Niveibacterium microcysteis: one gene and its partner. The protein of the gene in region 1 interacts with the protein of each later gene in a pairwise test. Links are inferred from orthologs where the notes say so. Each region holds a gene or a part of one and is shown in the gene's direction. Other genes may lie near its edges.

Region 1 (9,128 bases):
CGATCGGTTTGTTCGAAACCTGTTTGTTGATGAAGGCTTCGAGCGCTTCACCCTTCAGCAGGCCGCGATCGAACAGCGCCCAGTCCTTGAACGCGCTCTCTTCCATCTGGAACGCAAGTTTCTGTAGATCGAAGGCGCCGAACCCAGCGGCGTAGAGCGCCCCGACGACGCTGCCGGCGCTCGTGCCGACGACAATATCAGGCGAAATGCCGTTGGTTTCGAGCGCCTTGATGACACCGATATGCGCAAACCCACGCGCAGCGCCGCCCCCGAGCGCCAGACCGATCTTCGGCTTTGCACGCGCCACTGGCGGCACGACAGGCGGTTGCGGCTTGACGGGCTCTGGCTGCGGCTTCGGCTGCGTCGTCTGGCAGGCCACCAGCAAGGCGCTTGCGCTGGTCGCAACAAGGAATTCGCGCCGTTTCATGCGTGCCCCCGGCGCTGTGCGCTGACCATTTCAATCGCACAACCAATTGCTGCATGCAGGCTGCCCGGGTCGGCACGACCGGTGCCCGCCAGATCAAGCGCCGTGCCGTGATCAACCGAAGTGCGGATGATCGGCAGGCCAAGCGTGATGTTAACGCCGCCGCCAAAGCTGGCGTATTTGAGCACTGGAAGGCCCTGGTCGTGGTACATCGCGAGCACTGCGTCACCGCGCTCGAGTTGGTGCGGCGTGAATAGCGTATCAGCGGGCAAGGGGCCAATCAGCTCCATCCCTTCGGCGCGCAGCGCGTCCAGCACCGGGCTGATGACTTCGATTTCTTCCCTGCCCATGTGCCCGGACTCGCCGGCGTGTGGGTTGAGGCCGGCCACCAGAATACGGGGGTTGGCAAGGCCGAATCGCCTACACAGATCGGCATGCAGGATCTGCAAGGTCTGGCGCAAAGACTCGGCCGTAAGCGCTGCGGGCACATCCTTCAGTGTAAGGTGCGTGGTCGCCAGCGCAACGCGCATGCCACCGCCCGCCAGCATCATCACGACGCGGTCTGTGTGCGTGCGATCGGCGAGGTATTCGGTATGACCGGTGAAAGCGACACCCGCATCATTGATCACGCCCTTATGCAGGGGCGCGGTAACCATGCCATCGAAACGACCACCGACGCAGCCGTCGATCGCGGCGTCGAGGATCGCGAGCACATGCGACGCATTGGCCGCATTCAGGACACCCGGCAGCGAAGGCTCGGCGAGCGGCACATGCAACACATCAAGACAACCGGCCTCTCGCGGCAAGCCCGGCGCCCAGTCTCGCAGCACGGCTGGGATGCCGAGCGCGTTTGCGCGCGAAGCGATCAGCTCACGATCACCGATCGCCACCAGATGTGCCGCGACGCTGTGCTTCGCGAGCGTTGCAACGAGCTCCGGGCCGACCCCCGCGGGCTCGCCACAGGTGACCGCCAGTAGCGGTAGCAGAGCGCTCATGGCTGAGTCGTAGCGTAGGGCGGACGCAGCTCAACGAAGGCACGATCGCGCAGCTGCCGCACGAAATCGTCGAACGCCTCGTCCGACTTGCGCTCACGTAGGGCGCCACGCGCCTGGTTGCGGCGGCGTTCGGCCGACACGTCTTCCGTCTTGCGCTCCAGCACCTGAATCAAGTGCCAGCCAAACGGCGACTGCACCGGCTGGCTGACTTCATTGATCGGCAGCGCATCCATCGCGCGTTCGAAGTCCGGCACCGTATCGCCCGGATTGATCCAACCCAGGTCACCGCCCTTCGGCGCGCTGCCGTCGTTGGAATGACGCTTGGCCATGTCGCCAAAGTCTGCGCCCCGCTGAATGCGGTCTCGCAGTTGCTCCAGGCGCTGGCGCGCCTCGGCATCGCTGACCGTTTCGGAGGTCTTGATCAGAATATGCCGCACACGCGTGCGCTGCACCGACACCGGCGCGCTGTCCGCACCGCCACGGCTATCGATCAGCTTGACGATGTGCAAGCCCGCCGGGCTACGCAGCACCTGGCTCAACGCACCCGGCTTGAGCAAGCGCACAGCGTCCGCGTAGAGCGTCGGCAACCGGTCGGCACGTCGCCAGCCAAGGTTGCCGCCTTGCAGGGCGTCCGGCGCATCGGAGTTGCCGGCAGCAAGCTTGGCGAAGTCCTCACCCGACTGCGCGCGCGCGAGCAGGGTCTCGGCCCTTTGCTGCAGCTTGCTCCACTGCTGCGGCGTCGCGGCCTCGGGCGCGCGCAGCAGGATGTGCGCGACCATGATTTCCTGGTTGTTGGTGGCAGCCTGCGCAGCGAGGAAGGCATCCACCTCGGCGTCCGTCACGATCACGCGGCTTTCGACTTCGCGCTCGCGCAGTCGGCCAAGCGTCATTTCGTTGCGCACGTCCTCACGGAACAGGCTCCATGACATGCCGTCCTTTTCAAGTGCGGCGCGGAACTGGGCACTGGTCATCTTGTTGTTCTCGGCGACGCGCTGCAATGCGCGCTCAAGACCCGCATCGTCCACCCGAACGGATGTCTCGCGGGCGTATTGCAGTTGCACCCGCTCGTAAACCATGCGTTCAAGCATCTGGCGCGAGAAGACCTCACGTGGCGGCAGCTGGGTGCCCTGCTTCTTCAGTTGCTGCGAAGCCTGGTCGACGCGCAGGTCAAGCTCGCGCGCGGTAATCACTTCGTCGTTGACCACCGCGACGATCGCATCGATGGGCTGCGGCGCAGCCCAGGCGCTCCCTGCCAGGAGGGCAATCGATGCGAGCAGGGTGCGGATCTGACGTTTCATGCGTTGCTTCCTCTTGGCCGTGTGAGCGGCCGGAACTTGTGTCATTGCGAGCCAAAGACCGGATCGGAAACCGGCTGGCTGATTCGACCATAGCCCACCACGCTGCGTTCGAGCAGCGAGACGGGGCTGTTACCGATACTGATGGCGCCGCCGAACTCGAACTGGAAGTAGTACGCGTTCGTATAAGCGCCGGAAGTGTTGAGCAGCGATTCCGCCGCGAGACGAAACACCCAGCAGCCGCCGTTGTACTCAAGCCCGGCAATCGCCTGAGTAAGCTTGTCGGTGCGGATATCGCCGTTCACGCGACCCACGACATAGAAGTTGTTGACCACCGGCCACTGCAACGCGAGATCCACGTCGGTGTAGGACAAGCGCTGGTAGCGATAGGACGCCGAAGCCACCTTCGCAAAGCCTGGCTGGTAACGCAGGCCCACCGTGCCGCGCTCCATCCGCGTATCGCGCGGGTTGTACTGGGCAAACAGGTCCAGCGTGGTATTCGGCAGAACGCGCCCGGAGAAAGCCCCCAGCAAGTCGGCCAGCTGCTCGGTGCGCGCCGTCTCCCCGGGTAGGGTGACCTTCTGGTCCTCGAAGTACATCCGAACGCCGAATGCGGTGCGCAGGAGCTCCTCGCCGTTCTCGGCGTTGAGCAAGCGGGAGGTCACGCTGCCGGTTACCTGACTCGCGTTGGCATAGCGGTCCTGGCCCGCGTAGAGGTTCTCCGAGAAGATCTGCGCAAAACCGAAGTCCATCGGCGCCGAGTCGAAGACCGGCAGGGAGTTCTGATTCCTGTACGGCACCTTCAAGTAGTACAGGCGGGGCTCGAGTGTCTGCACGACATCACGATGACCGATGTGGCTGTCGCGCTCAAAGAACAGCCCAGCGTCCACACTGCCGATCGGCAATACCCGCGACTCGTCGAGCGGGCCGCTGGACACGCGGTCTTCCAGTGCATAGCGGGTCGCGTGCACGCCGATCTTGGGCGTGATGTAGCCACCTGGTCGCACAAAGTTGTAGGCGATTTGCGGATACACGTAGGTCCGCCAGCCCTGGTCCGAGTCCGCGCGGTGGAAATTCGCCGCTTCCATCGGCATCTTCAACGAGAAGCCACCGACCTCGGGCAGGTAGGCCAAGCCGGTCATGACCGGCAGGCGGTTGTACTGCGGCGACCCCGTCAATGACTGGATCCGCTGCGTCAGCACCGAGCCGGAGAACCAGCTGCCGGCGTTGTAGCTCAGCGAGGCCTCACGCATCAGGTTGTCGGTGGAGGTCTGCGTGACACGCGAGCTCAGGTCGGTGAAGTAGTCCTTGTCGCTGACCGCGTTGTAGTTGATGCGGCCGGTGAAGCCGCGGCCAAACTGCTGGTCGTGGATGAAGCTGACCGCGCTGCGCGACTCTCCATAAACCTCGTCCCGTGCAAGGTACTCGGTGCGCAGGCTGCCGACATAGCCGGGGTTCAGATAGCGGAATTCGTTGTTGAGCTGGACGCCGCGCCGCGCGATATACCGCGGCACCACGGTGTCGTCGTAGTTAGGCGCCAGGTTCAGGTAGTACGGCAATGTGACGTCAAGACCCGTCACGTTCGAAATACCGATTGTCGGTGCGAGCAGACCTGAGCGCCGCTCGCCGCTCAGCGGGAAGGGCGCAGCAGGCGCGTACATGACCGGAATCCCGCCGAAATGGAAGGTGCCATGCGTCGCGTCACCGACGTTCCGGTCGAAATCGAGATCCAGCTCCTTCGCCTTCACATACCAGGCCGGGTCGTTTGCCTCGCAGGTCGTGAAGGTGGCGTTTTTCAGGTGATAGCGATTTTCGCCTTCGAGCGCGATCGACTCCGCCTGGCCGTGTCCATGTACCGTCACGTCGGCCGGGCGCGTCACGCCCGCGCTGATCGCCTGCTTGCTGACTCGCGCCGGACGCTTGCGAACAATTTCGTAAGTGGGTGTATCAAACTCGCCCACCTGCTCTTCCACGCGGTAACGCAGGCGGGGGCCGCGAATCGTATCGGCGCCACGCTTGAGCACCACGTCGCCAGTCGCCACCGCTTCATCGCTGAGCAGATCGTACTGCACGCGATCGGCGTCTAGCCTTGTCGAATCACGCTCGACCACCACGCGGCCGCTCGCATCCACGCGCACATCCTGCTGACCTTCGATCTTGTCCGCGGTCACGACAGTTGCCGTGTGTTCCTTCGGTGCGGCTGGCGGTTTGGGTTGGCGCACCGTCACTGCAACCGCAGCTTGCCCGAGCGCGGCCCGGAAGGCGCTGATCGAATAGCCGGCCGGCTCAGCCGCGCGCAGCGGGGCGGCCACAAGGCCGCAGGCAAGCAGCGGCAAGGCAAGGCGCAAGTTCGGTCGGCTCAATTGGGTCACGCGTGGCGGCCGGGCGCGAAGCCCGTTTGCTAAAATGCGCGATTTTACATCAAGCACTTGGCCGCGCCCCTGCGGGACGCACGGCCGTGACTGGAGCCCCGGCTTGGATCGACTCGAACTCCTGCGCAACTGGGTCGCGCAGCAACACCCCGGCCGCGCGTTCTCGCTGAGCCCTGCCTCGGCCGACGCCAGCTTCCGCCGCTACTTCCGTGCCAGCTTCGACGACGGCGGCCCATCGCTGATCGTGATGGACGCCCCGCCCTCGCACGAGGACTGCAAGCCCTTCGTGAAGGTTGCGCGGCTTTTTGGCGCGAGCGGCGCCCACGTGCCGGACGTGCTGGCAGAAAACCACGAAGACGGGTTCCTGCTGCTCACCGATCTAGGCAGCACCACCTATTTGCAGGCGCTCAACGCCGACAACGCCGCCCATCTCTACGCGGACGCGCTGGGGGCGCTTGCCAGCATCCAGCGCACCAGCCAGCCGGGGGTGTTGCCAGAGTATTCGCGCGAACTGCTGATGCGCGAGCTTGAGCTGTTCCCGGTCTGGTACATCGCGCGACACAAGGGCGTTACGCTGAGCGACGCCGAAACAGCCGAGCTCTACGAGGTGTTCGACCGCATCCTCGAGGTGAACCTCGCCGAGCCAAAAGTCTTTGTTCACCGCGATTACCACTCGCGCAACCTGATGCACCTGCCCGCAGGCAACCCCGGCGTGCTGGACTTCCAGGATGCGGTGTACGGCCCGATTACCTACGACCTGGTGTCACTGTTCAAGGACGCCTACATCGAGTGGGACGAGGAGCTGACGATCGACTGGCTGGTGCGTTACTGGGAAGTCGCGCGCACGCTGGGCTTGCCGGTGCGCGAAGACTTCGCCGAATTCCATCGCGACTACGAGTGGATGGGCGCGCAGCGACACATCAAGGTGCTAGGGATCTTCGCGCGGCTTTGCTATCGCGACGGCAAAGACGCCTATCTGCAAAGCATGCCGCTGGTGATGCGCTACCTGCGCAAGACAGCCGAGCGCTACCGCGAGCTCAAGCCGCTCGCACGACTGCTCGACAAGCTGGACCCGGTCGAGAAGGTCGAAGGGCTGACGTTTTGACGCTCCTCTGCGCGCGCCATCGTCACAACACGCCACGCGGGGCCGTATAAATGAAAGCAATGATCCTCGCTGCAGGGCGCGGCGAGCGGATGCGTCCGCTCACCGATCGCACGCCCAAGCCACTACTGGCAGTTGGCGGCAAGCCGCTGATTGTGTGGCACATCGAAAAACTGGCGTCCGCCGGATTTGACGAGCTGGTGATCAACCACGCCTGGCTCGGCGCGCAGATCGAGGCTTACCTCGGCGATGGCCGTGCCTGGGGGGTTACCATCGCCTGGTCGCGCGAAGAGTCGGCACTCGAGACCGCTGGCGGCATCGCCTTCGCGCGCGCATTAATCGGCGACGAGCCTTTCCTTTCGGTGTCTGCCGACATCTTCAGTGATTACGACTACGGGCGCCTGGTGCCGCGCATCAAGGCCATGGTGGCCGATCCGGCAGTGCCGGATGCGCATCTGGTCATGGTGCCCAATCCGCCCTTTCATCCGGGCGGCGATTTCTCGCTCGGCACCGACGGGCGCCTCGCATTGGAAGGCTCACCCAAATACAACTACGCCGGCTTCAGCCTGCACCGGCCGGCTCTTTTTGACCACATCGTGCCGGGCAGCAAACTCGCGATGCGGCCGATCTGGAATGCGCTGATCGCGCAGGGCCGTGCCAGCGGAGAGCTACATACCGGCGGCTGGGACAATATCGGCACGCCGGCGCAGCTCGCCGAACTCGACCGTCGCCTGACGGTCACACCCGGCAGTGCTGACTGCGTCGCCGACAGGACACCCGATGAGCTTTGAACCCGCACCCTTTGCCGCGCGCCGCGCACGCCTCGCCCAACTGATGCGCGAAGCGGGTGGTGGCGTCGCCTACATTCCCACCGCGCGCGAAGCGATGCGCAACGGCGACTCCGAATACGCATACCGTTTTGGCAGCAACTTCTACTACCTGACGGGTTTCAGTGAGCCCGAAGCGGCGCTGGTGCTGATCGCGGATGACAAGAACATCGAGAGCATCCTGTTCTGCCGCGAGAAGAACCCGGAGCGCGAGATCTGGGATGGTTTTCGCCATGGCCCCGAGGCGGCATGCGAGCGCTTTGGCCTCAGCGCCGCATGGCCAGTCGCCGAGCTCGACACCCGCCTGCCTGACTACCTCGCCAACCGCGCTGCCGTGTTCCACATGATCGGGGCCGACAGCGCGGACGATGGCCGTATCGTGCGCGCGCTCGATGCGGTACGCAGCCGTGCCCGCAGCGGCGTTACACCGCCTGCCAGCGTGCGTGATCTGCGCGTGCTGGTCGACGAAATGCGCCTGCACAAGGATGCAGACGAGCTCGCAGCGATGCGCCGGGCTGCTGCCATCAGCGGTGCCGCACACGCGCGCGCCATGCGCTTCGCCCGCCCGGGTCATTTCGAATACCAGGTGGAAGCCGAGCTGATGCACGAATTCATCAGCCAGGGCGCCCGCTCGGCCGCTTACACCCCGATCGTCGCAGGCGGCAGCAACGCATGCACGCTGCACTACGTCGATAACCGCAAACAACTTGCCGACGGCGAGCTGCTGTTGATCGACGCAGGCTGCGAGGTGGATGGCTACGCCGCCGACATCACGCGCACCTTCCCGGTCTCCGGCCGTTTCAGTGGCCCGCAGCGCGCGCTGTATGAGCTGGTGCTGGCCGCGCAACTCGCCGCAATCGACAAGGCGCGCGCCGGCCAAGCCTATAACGCGTACCACGACGCGGCGGTGCGCGTGCTGACGCAAGGCCTTGTTGACCTGGGCCTGCTCGATGGCGACGTCGATGGCCTCATCGAAAAGAAGGCCTACGACCGCTTCTACATGCACAGCACCGGCCACTGGCTGGGGCTCGATGTGCATGACGTTGGCCGTTACAAGATCGACGGCGGTTGGCGGCCCCTTGCGCCAAACCAGGTGCTGACGGTTGAGCCCGGCCTCTACATCCGCCCTGCCGAAGACATTCCAGAGGCTTACTGGCATATCGGCATCCGAATCGAGGACGACGTCCTGGTTACCGACGGCGAACCGGAGGTGCTGAGCCACCACGCGCCGAAGACTGTCGCCGACATCGAAGCGCTGATGCGCGATCGCTGACACCACCGGACACCGCATCATGCCCAATACCGAGCACGCCAACACGCCCGAGCGCGGCATCCTGATCGTCGGTGCAGGGCCGGTTGGTTTGGCGCTCGCACTCGCACTGCACCGGCGCGGGCTCGCGGTGCGGCTCGCCGATGCGCGCCCGGCCGGCGCTGGTGAGCGCGATGCCCGCGTGCTGGCGCTCTCGCATGGCAGCAGGCAGACGCTCGAGCGCCTTGGCGCGTGGCCGGAGCAAGGGCCGACCCCGATCACCACGATCCATGTTTCTCAGCGCGGCGCGCTCGGCCGCACGCAAATGCGGGCTGAGGAATACGGCGTTCCGGCCTTGGGCTATGTCACGCCGGCCGCGCTGCTGTATCGCCGGCTCGCCGCGGCCGTTGCGGCCGCCGGCATCGCGTTGCTGCACGACACCGCGATCGCAAGCTTGAGCCCCACTGAGGAAGGCATTGAAGCCAGCGCCACGAACGGCCAAACCTTCAGCGCACGGCTGGTTGCATGCTGCGAAGGCGCCATCGCAGGCGAAGCGGGCGGCAATGTTCGAACCCGCGACTACGGTCAGCACGCCATCATTTGCCGCGCCCGCCTTGCCGCACCGCACCGCGGCATCGCCTACGAACGCTTCACCCCCGACGGCCCGCTGGCGCTGCTTCCGCTGGCCGACGATTACTCGGTCGTGTGGACCATGCCGGCCGCGCAGGCCGACGCTCAGATGGCACTGGACGAAGCCGGCTTCCGTGCGGCGCTTCAAACCGCCTTCGGTGGGCGTGTTCAGTTCGTGGAAACACTGGAGCGGGCGCGCTTCCCGCTCGGCCTGCGCGTCCGCGGTGACGCAGT
Region 2 (5,023 bases), 200 kb from region 1 along the record:
AGTCGTGCAGCGCGGCCGGGTCGAAATGCACTGGCGTGGTGGTGGCGAAGATATTGGCGCGACCGTCGGCACCATCCATCTCGCGATAGGTCAGGCCGAAGGTGTCACCGGTGAAGATGCCCTGGCTCGCGGGGTCGTGGTAGCAGACGTGGTGTTTCGCATGGCCCGGCGTGTCGAGCACATGGAACACCCGCGAACCAAAACGCACCGAGTCGCCCTCGCCCACCTCGACGATGCGCGCCTCGGGCACCGCGACCAGTTCGCCATACAAGACCTCGGCGTTGGGCTGGCCATAGACCGCAACGGTACCTGCCCAGAGCTTGGAAGGGTCCGCCATGTGGCGCGAGCCTCGCGCATGCACCGCCACCTTGGCCTTGGGCAGCACACGCGCCAGCGCACCAGCGCCGCCCGCATGGTCCAGATGCACATGCGTGAGGCAGATCCAGTCGACCGACTCCGGCGCCAGGCCTTGCACCGCCAGCGCATCGAGCACGCGCGGCACGGCATGGACGGTGCCGGTGTCGACGAGCGCGGCACGCCCGTCATCGGACACGACCAGGTGAATCGCATCGAGCATCGGCCGCACATAGCCCGAATCGATCGCGAACACCCCCTGCCCCTGCGCAGTCACGAAAGACATCCCCTACTCCCTCGCCAAAGCCGAATGTCGCAATTCTACCGGTCAGCCGTCGCACCGACTGTCGCCGACCGTGCGCCGCCGGGCTACCATGCAGCGCTTGCCCGACCGGGCCGGCCGCCGAAGCGCCGCGCACAGCGCGCGCCGGCACCACCGCTGCGCGTTCCCCGGCTACCCGCCGAGTGGTTCGCGCTGGCACACAGACCGAATCCAGGACCCGCGATGCCCGCACTCGACCAACTCGAACCCGCCGCCGTCTGGCGCCACTTCTCGACCCTGCTCAACACGCCGCGCCCCTCCAAACACGAAGGGCCCTTGCGCGATGCGATCCGCAGCTGGGCAGAGACACGCGCGTTGGCGACACACGTGGACGCTGCCGGCAACCTGATCATCCGCAAGCCGGCAACACACGGCATGGAAGACCGGCCCGGTGTCGTGCTGCAAGGGCACCTCGACATGGTGTGCCAGAAGAACCACGCCACCGAACACGACTTCCACCGCGACCCGATCCGTGCCGAACTGCAGGACGGCTGGCTGGTCGCGCCGAACACCACGCTGGGCGCCGACAACGGCATCGGCGTAGCACTCGCACTTGCCCTGCTCGAATCCAGCGACGTGCCTCACCCGCCGCTCGAAGTCCTGCTCACCGTGGACGAAGAGGCCGGCATGGGCGGTGCACTGGGCCTGGAGCCCGGTCTGCTGCAAGGCAGTCTGATGATCAACATTGACACCGAGGAATGGGGCGAGTTCTACCTGGGCTGTGCCGGCGGCATCGACGTCAACGTGAGCTTCACCTACGCCTTCGAAGCGCTACCCGAAGGCTTCGCCTGCTATGAAATCGAAGTCGGCGGCCTGCGTGGCGGGCATTCCGGCGTCGATATCCATCTCGAGCGCGGCAACGCGATCAAGTTGTTGGTGCGCTTGCTGCGCGGGCTGGAAGGCCGCTTCGGTAAGGACGTCCGGCTGGTCGAACTCGACGGCGGCAGCGCCCGCAATGCCCTCGCGCGCGAGGCCCGTGCGCGGATCGCCTTGCCGATCGCCCAGGCCGAGCGCGTTGCCAGCCGCGTGGAAGACTTCGATCTGCTGGTACGCGGCGAACTCGCCGGCGTCGATGACGGCGTCAGTGTCCGCTTCGGCCCCGAAAACGGCCTCGCCCAACAAGCCATCGACGCCACCGACCAGCAACGCATCCTCGCCGCACTGCACGCCGCGCCGCATGGCGTACGCCGCATGAGCCAGCACGTCGCCGGCGTCGTCGAAACCTCGAACAATCTCGGTGTCGTGAAGATCGCGGACGGCCGGGGCTTTGCAAACCTGATGGTGCGTTCGCTGCTGGATTCCGGCGTGCAGGCCCTCGCCGCCGAAATCGAGAGCCTCTTCGTACTCGCCGGCGCCGCGGTGCAGACCGAAGGCGGCTATCCGGGCTGGGCACCCAACCCCGATTCCGACCTGCTCAAACTATTCCAGAAGGTCTACCAGCACGAATTCACCACCGGCCCCGCGGCCGTCAAAGTGATTCACGCCGGTCTGGAGTGCGGCATCCTCAAGTCCAAATACCCCAACCTCGACATCATCTCCTTCGGCCCCGATATCCGCGGCGCCCACGCACCGGGCGAACGGGTCAACATCGAGTCGGTGGCGAAGTGCTGGAAGCTGCTGACGGCGGTGGTGGCGGCGATACCGGCGGCGCACTGAGCCCAGCCGCAGCGCCTCGACATCGCGGCATTCAGGCGGCCTCAACCGCCTGAATGCAATGGCCACATCTGCGTCTCAGGCTTCGATCGAAGCGACATGCGCATCGCGCGCATGACGGCCAACGCCGTCCAGATGTGCCCGCATCGCCGTTACCCCCCACATCGGGGTCGCTCAAGGTGGCGAGCAGAATCGAACGCTGGCGGTCGCACGTGCCCACGCGCGGTGAGACGCGCATTGCGCCAAAGGGGTTCGCGCGTTTCGCGGACGCGGTCGTCGTGACAGCCAATCAGCCGGGAGACGTTCTCAAAATCGGTATGGCGAGAACGAAACAATCGGCGAGCGTACCTACTGCGTGTGTCAGTCGATTAGCTCTCCCGGATTGACACGCTTATTGATGAACTGACGCGGATTTTTTGGGCGCTGCGGCGGCTTCCAGCCGAAGCGCGCCGCCCAGGCGTGGATGTCGGCGATTTCGCCCGGTGCCGTACCGTTGGGGCAGTCCGTAATGCAATACCACTGTTCGCCATAGCGACCGATTACGGGTTTCTGCGGATCCGAAAAACGCGAAAAGCCGATAAACGGTTTGATAAAGGTCGCCGGCTTGAGCGGGTACTTGCCTTTCTTGTTGGGCTTCTTGTCGTAGTCCTCCACCATCTCGTAAGAGGTCACATCGATATAGGGGCGATCGCGGTCATAGAGTTGGGCCGCCCATTCGCGGCAGCCGAAGAAGCCCTCCCCTGACCAAGTGTCGTTCTTGCTGGGCAAACCATATCGCCCCCCTTGATCTGGCGGCACCGTATCGCCATGAAGCGTGGAGCAGATCGAGGGGGAATAACGCGGATCAGCCGCTTCGGGTGCACCCATGAAAAATTCGCCGAAGGTGATCACGTACGCTGGGTCGGTATCGGACGGGGTGAGCACAATGTCTTCATGGCCGTTCAGGCGCGCGCGCAACACGTCGCCGTTCAGCGCGCGCTGTGCCACTTTCCGATCCTTGGCCACATCCAGGCGCACGACATTGAGCGCAGGCCAGGACTGGGGCGCTTCGTCTTCCGGCACTTTAGGCGTGAGCGTCCATTGCGGATCGAAATACACGGGCAAGTCGATACTGTATTCGTAAGCATTGACTGGATCGTTGTTGACGTCTTTCGCATGGGATTCTCTTGCGTGCATCCAGCCGTATGGATCCCGCACATAGAGCAGATAGCGATATTCCCAGGGACGCTCGATCCATTGTTTCGTAAGTTTTCCAACCTCTCCCCATGCTGGTGTGCAAACAAGCGCCATCCCACACCATAAGAGCAGCGTCTTTCGCGTCATCCCTTCAACTCCGAATCGTAGATGGTCAGATGCAGGTGGTTTTTGTGAATGTCCTGTAGCCCATCTTTCTTCTGTTCGTTCACGACGCCATCCACCTTGTCGTGCGTATTCAAGTCGATGTACCAGGGGTCGATGATCTGCGTGACGGCATCGGCTTTCATCAAGGCCCGACGGAATTGACCGACCATGCTCGGCTGGTGTTTTTCGACTTGCTTCTCCCAGCTGGTTTTCTTCTTTGGAACGTCCTTTGCCGCATCCTCCGCAGTTTGTCTTGCTGCATCCGCCGACTTCTGCGCCTCCGTCTGCGCATGCTCAGCCTTCTCGATCGCGTCGGCGTTGCCGCTTTTCTTTGCCGCCGCGAGCGCCTTGTTTGCTGCATCCAATGCTCCACTGGCACGCTTCCATGCCGCGCTAGCGGATATTCGATCAGCATCAGATCTCTTCCACGCGTTAAACGCCTCCTGCTCCTCCACCGGAATGTTGTGGTGGCCTCTGGCGTCATCCACGATGCCGTCGTGGTTCTTGTCCGTCGTACTGCCGGAAGTGAGCCCCTCGCGATTGAGCCGGGTGGCGGTGTCGGAATCCTTCAGCAAAACCATGTCCAGACCGCGCCCGCTTCGGTGCCCCATGCTGCCAAGCATCGGGCGCCAACTGCTCGAAAACCGCACCTCGGTAAGTTTTACGTCAAACGCGGCATTGGCAACCGCCGCATAGGCGGCCGGATGAATGCGCGACGGGACATCGCGCTTGATATCGATCGCCTTGACGTTGCTGACGCAATTGTTGTTCTCTGCAGCGATCCAGTACAAACGCGCCGTGGCGGTATCGGCCTTATCCTGCCCGCGCGGTACATCGATTGCAAAGTCGGCGCCGACCATCGTGAAATCGGCGCTGTAGATCTTCTTCAACGCGGTCTTCATGGCCGCGCCTGCGACCTCGGCAGGCAGGGCGTCGACGTCGGCCGCAGAAAAAGGGTGGGTGCTGCGCAGCCAGACGTCGCCGTTGAGTTCGGCTGCGTAGTAGTCGACCGGATGCGCGGCCTCCTTGGTACCCTCATCGCGGGTGTCCTTCTTCGTGGCTTTGTCGTTCAAGCCACGCTTTCCATACGTCTCGAACACATCAATCACGATGTCGTGATCGCCTGCCGTAACCTGCCAGAGTGGGTAGCGGCGAAATTTGCTCTTCGCATCCACATTGATGCAGATCCCGATCGTTGTGCCGGGTTCGATCCGCTTTGGGAGCGGGAGGACATGCATCATCACGCCGTCGGCCACCTTTCCGTACTTGGCGGTGCATTCCGCTTCGGCAGTCTTCCTCTCTTCAGCACTGAGCTTGTTGTTCTTGCGCTGGGCGTTAGCAGCGGCCCTTGCG

What was found.
Region 2: the proteins of JY500_RS17430 (region 1) and JY500_RS16505 interact in binary tests that used the Escherichia coli proteins (3 or more experiments, as listed by UniProt). The link is inferred for Niveibacterium microcysteis from one-to-one orthologs.

The regions. Positions count from the first base shown.
Region 1 is NZ_CP071060.1:3,834,381-3,843,508, forward strand. The notes cover bases 6,133-9,128. They hold JY500_RS17430 (aminopeptidase P N-terminal domain-containing protein), read left to right. Parts: upstream 6,133-6,968; coding sequence 6,969-8,288; downstream 8,289-9,128. Other genes in these bases: JY500_RS17420 (aminoglycoside phosphotransferase family protein), read left to right, coding at 6,133-6,191; murU (N-acetylmuramate alpha-1-phosphate uridylyltransferase MurU), read left to right, coding at 6,242-6,979; JY500_RS17435 (FAD-dependent monooxygenase), read left to right, coding at 8,308-9,128. In the rest of the region: JY500_RS17400 (patatin-like phospholipase family protein), read right to left, coding at 1-427; 4-hydroxythreonine-4-phosphate dehydrogenase PdxA, read right to left, coding at 424-1,419; JY500_RS17410 (peptidylprolyl isomerase), read right to left, coding at 1,416-2,717; JY500_RS17415 (LPS-assembly protein LptD), read right to left, coding at 2,759-5,077; more of JY500_RS17420, read left to right, coding at 5,190-6,132.
Region 2 is NZ_CP071060.1:3,636,187-3,641,209, forward strand. The notes cover bases 213-3,095. They hold JY500_RS16505 (aminoacyl-histidine dipeptidase), read left to right. Parts: upstream 213-859; coding sequence 860-2,332; downstream 2,333-3,095. Other genes in these bases: JY500_RS16500 (MBL fold metallo-hydrolase), read right to left, coding at 213-640; JY500_RS16510 (hypothetical protein), read right to left, coding at 2,690-3,095. In the rest of the region: more of JY500_RS16500, read right to left, coding at 1-212; more of JY500_RS16510, read right to left, coding at 3,096-3,652; JY500_RS16515 (hypothetical protein), read right to left, coding at 3,649-5,023. UniProt on the Escherichia coli protein: Dipeptidase with broad substrate specificity. Requires dipeptide substrates with an unblocked N-terminus and the amino group in the alpha or beta position.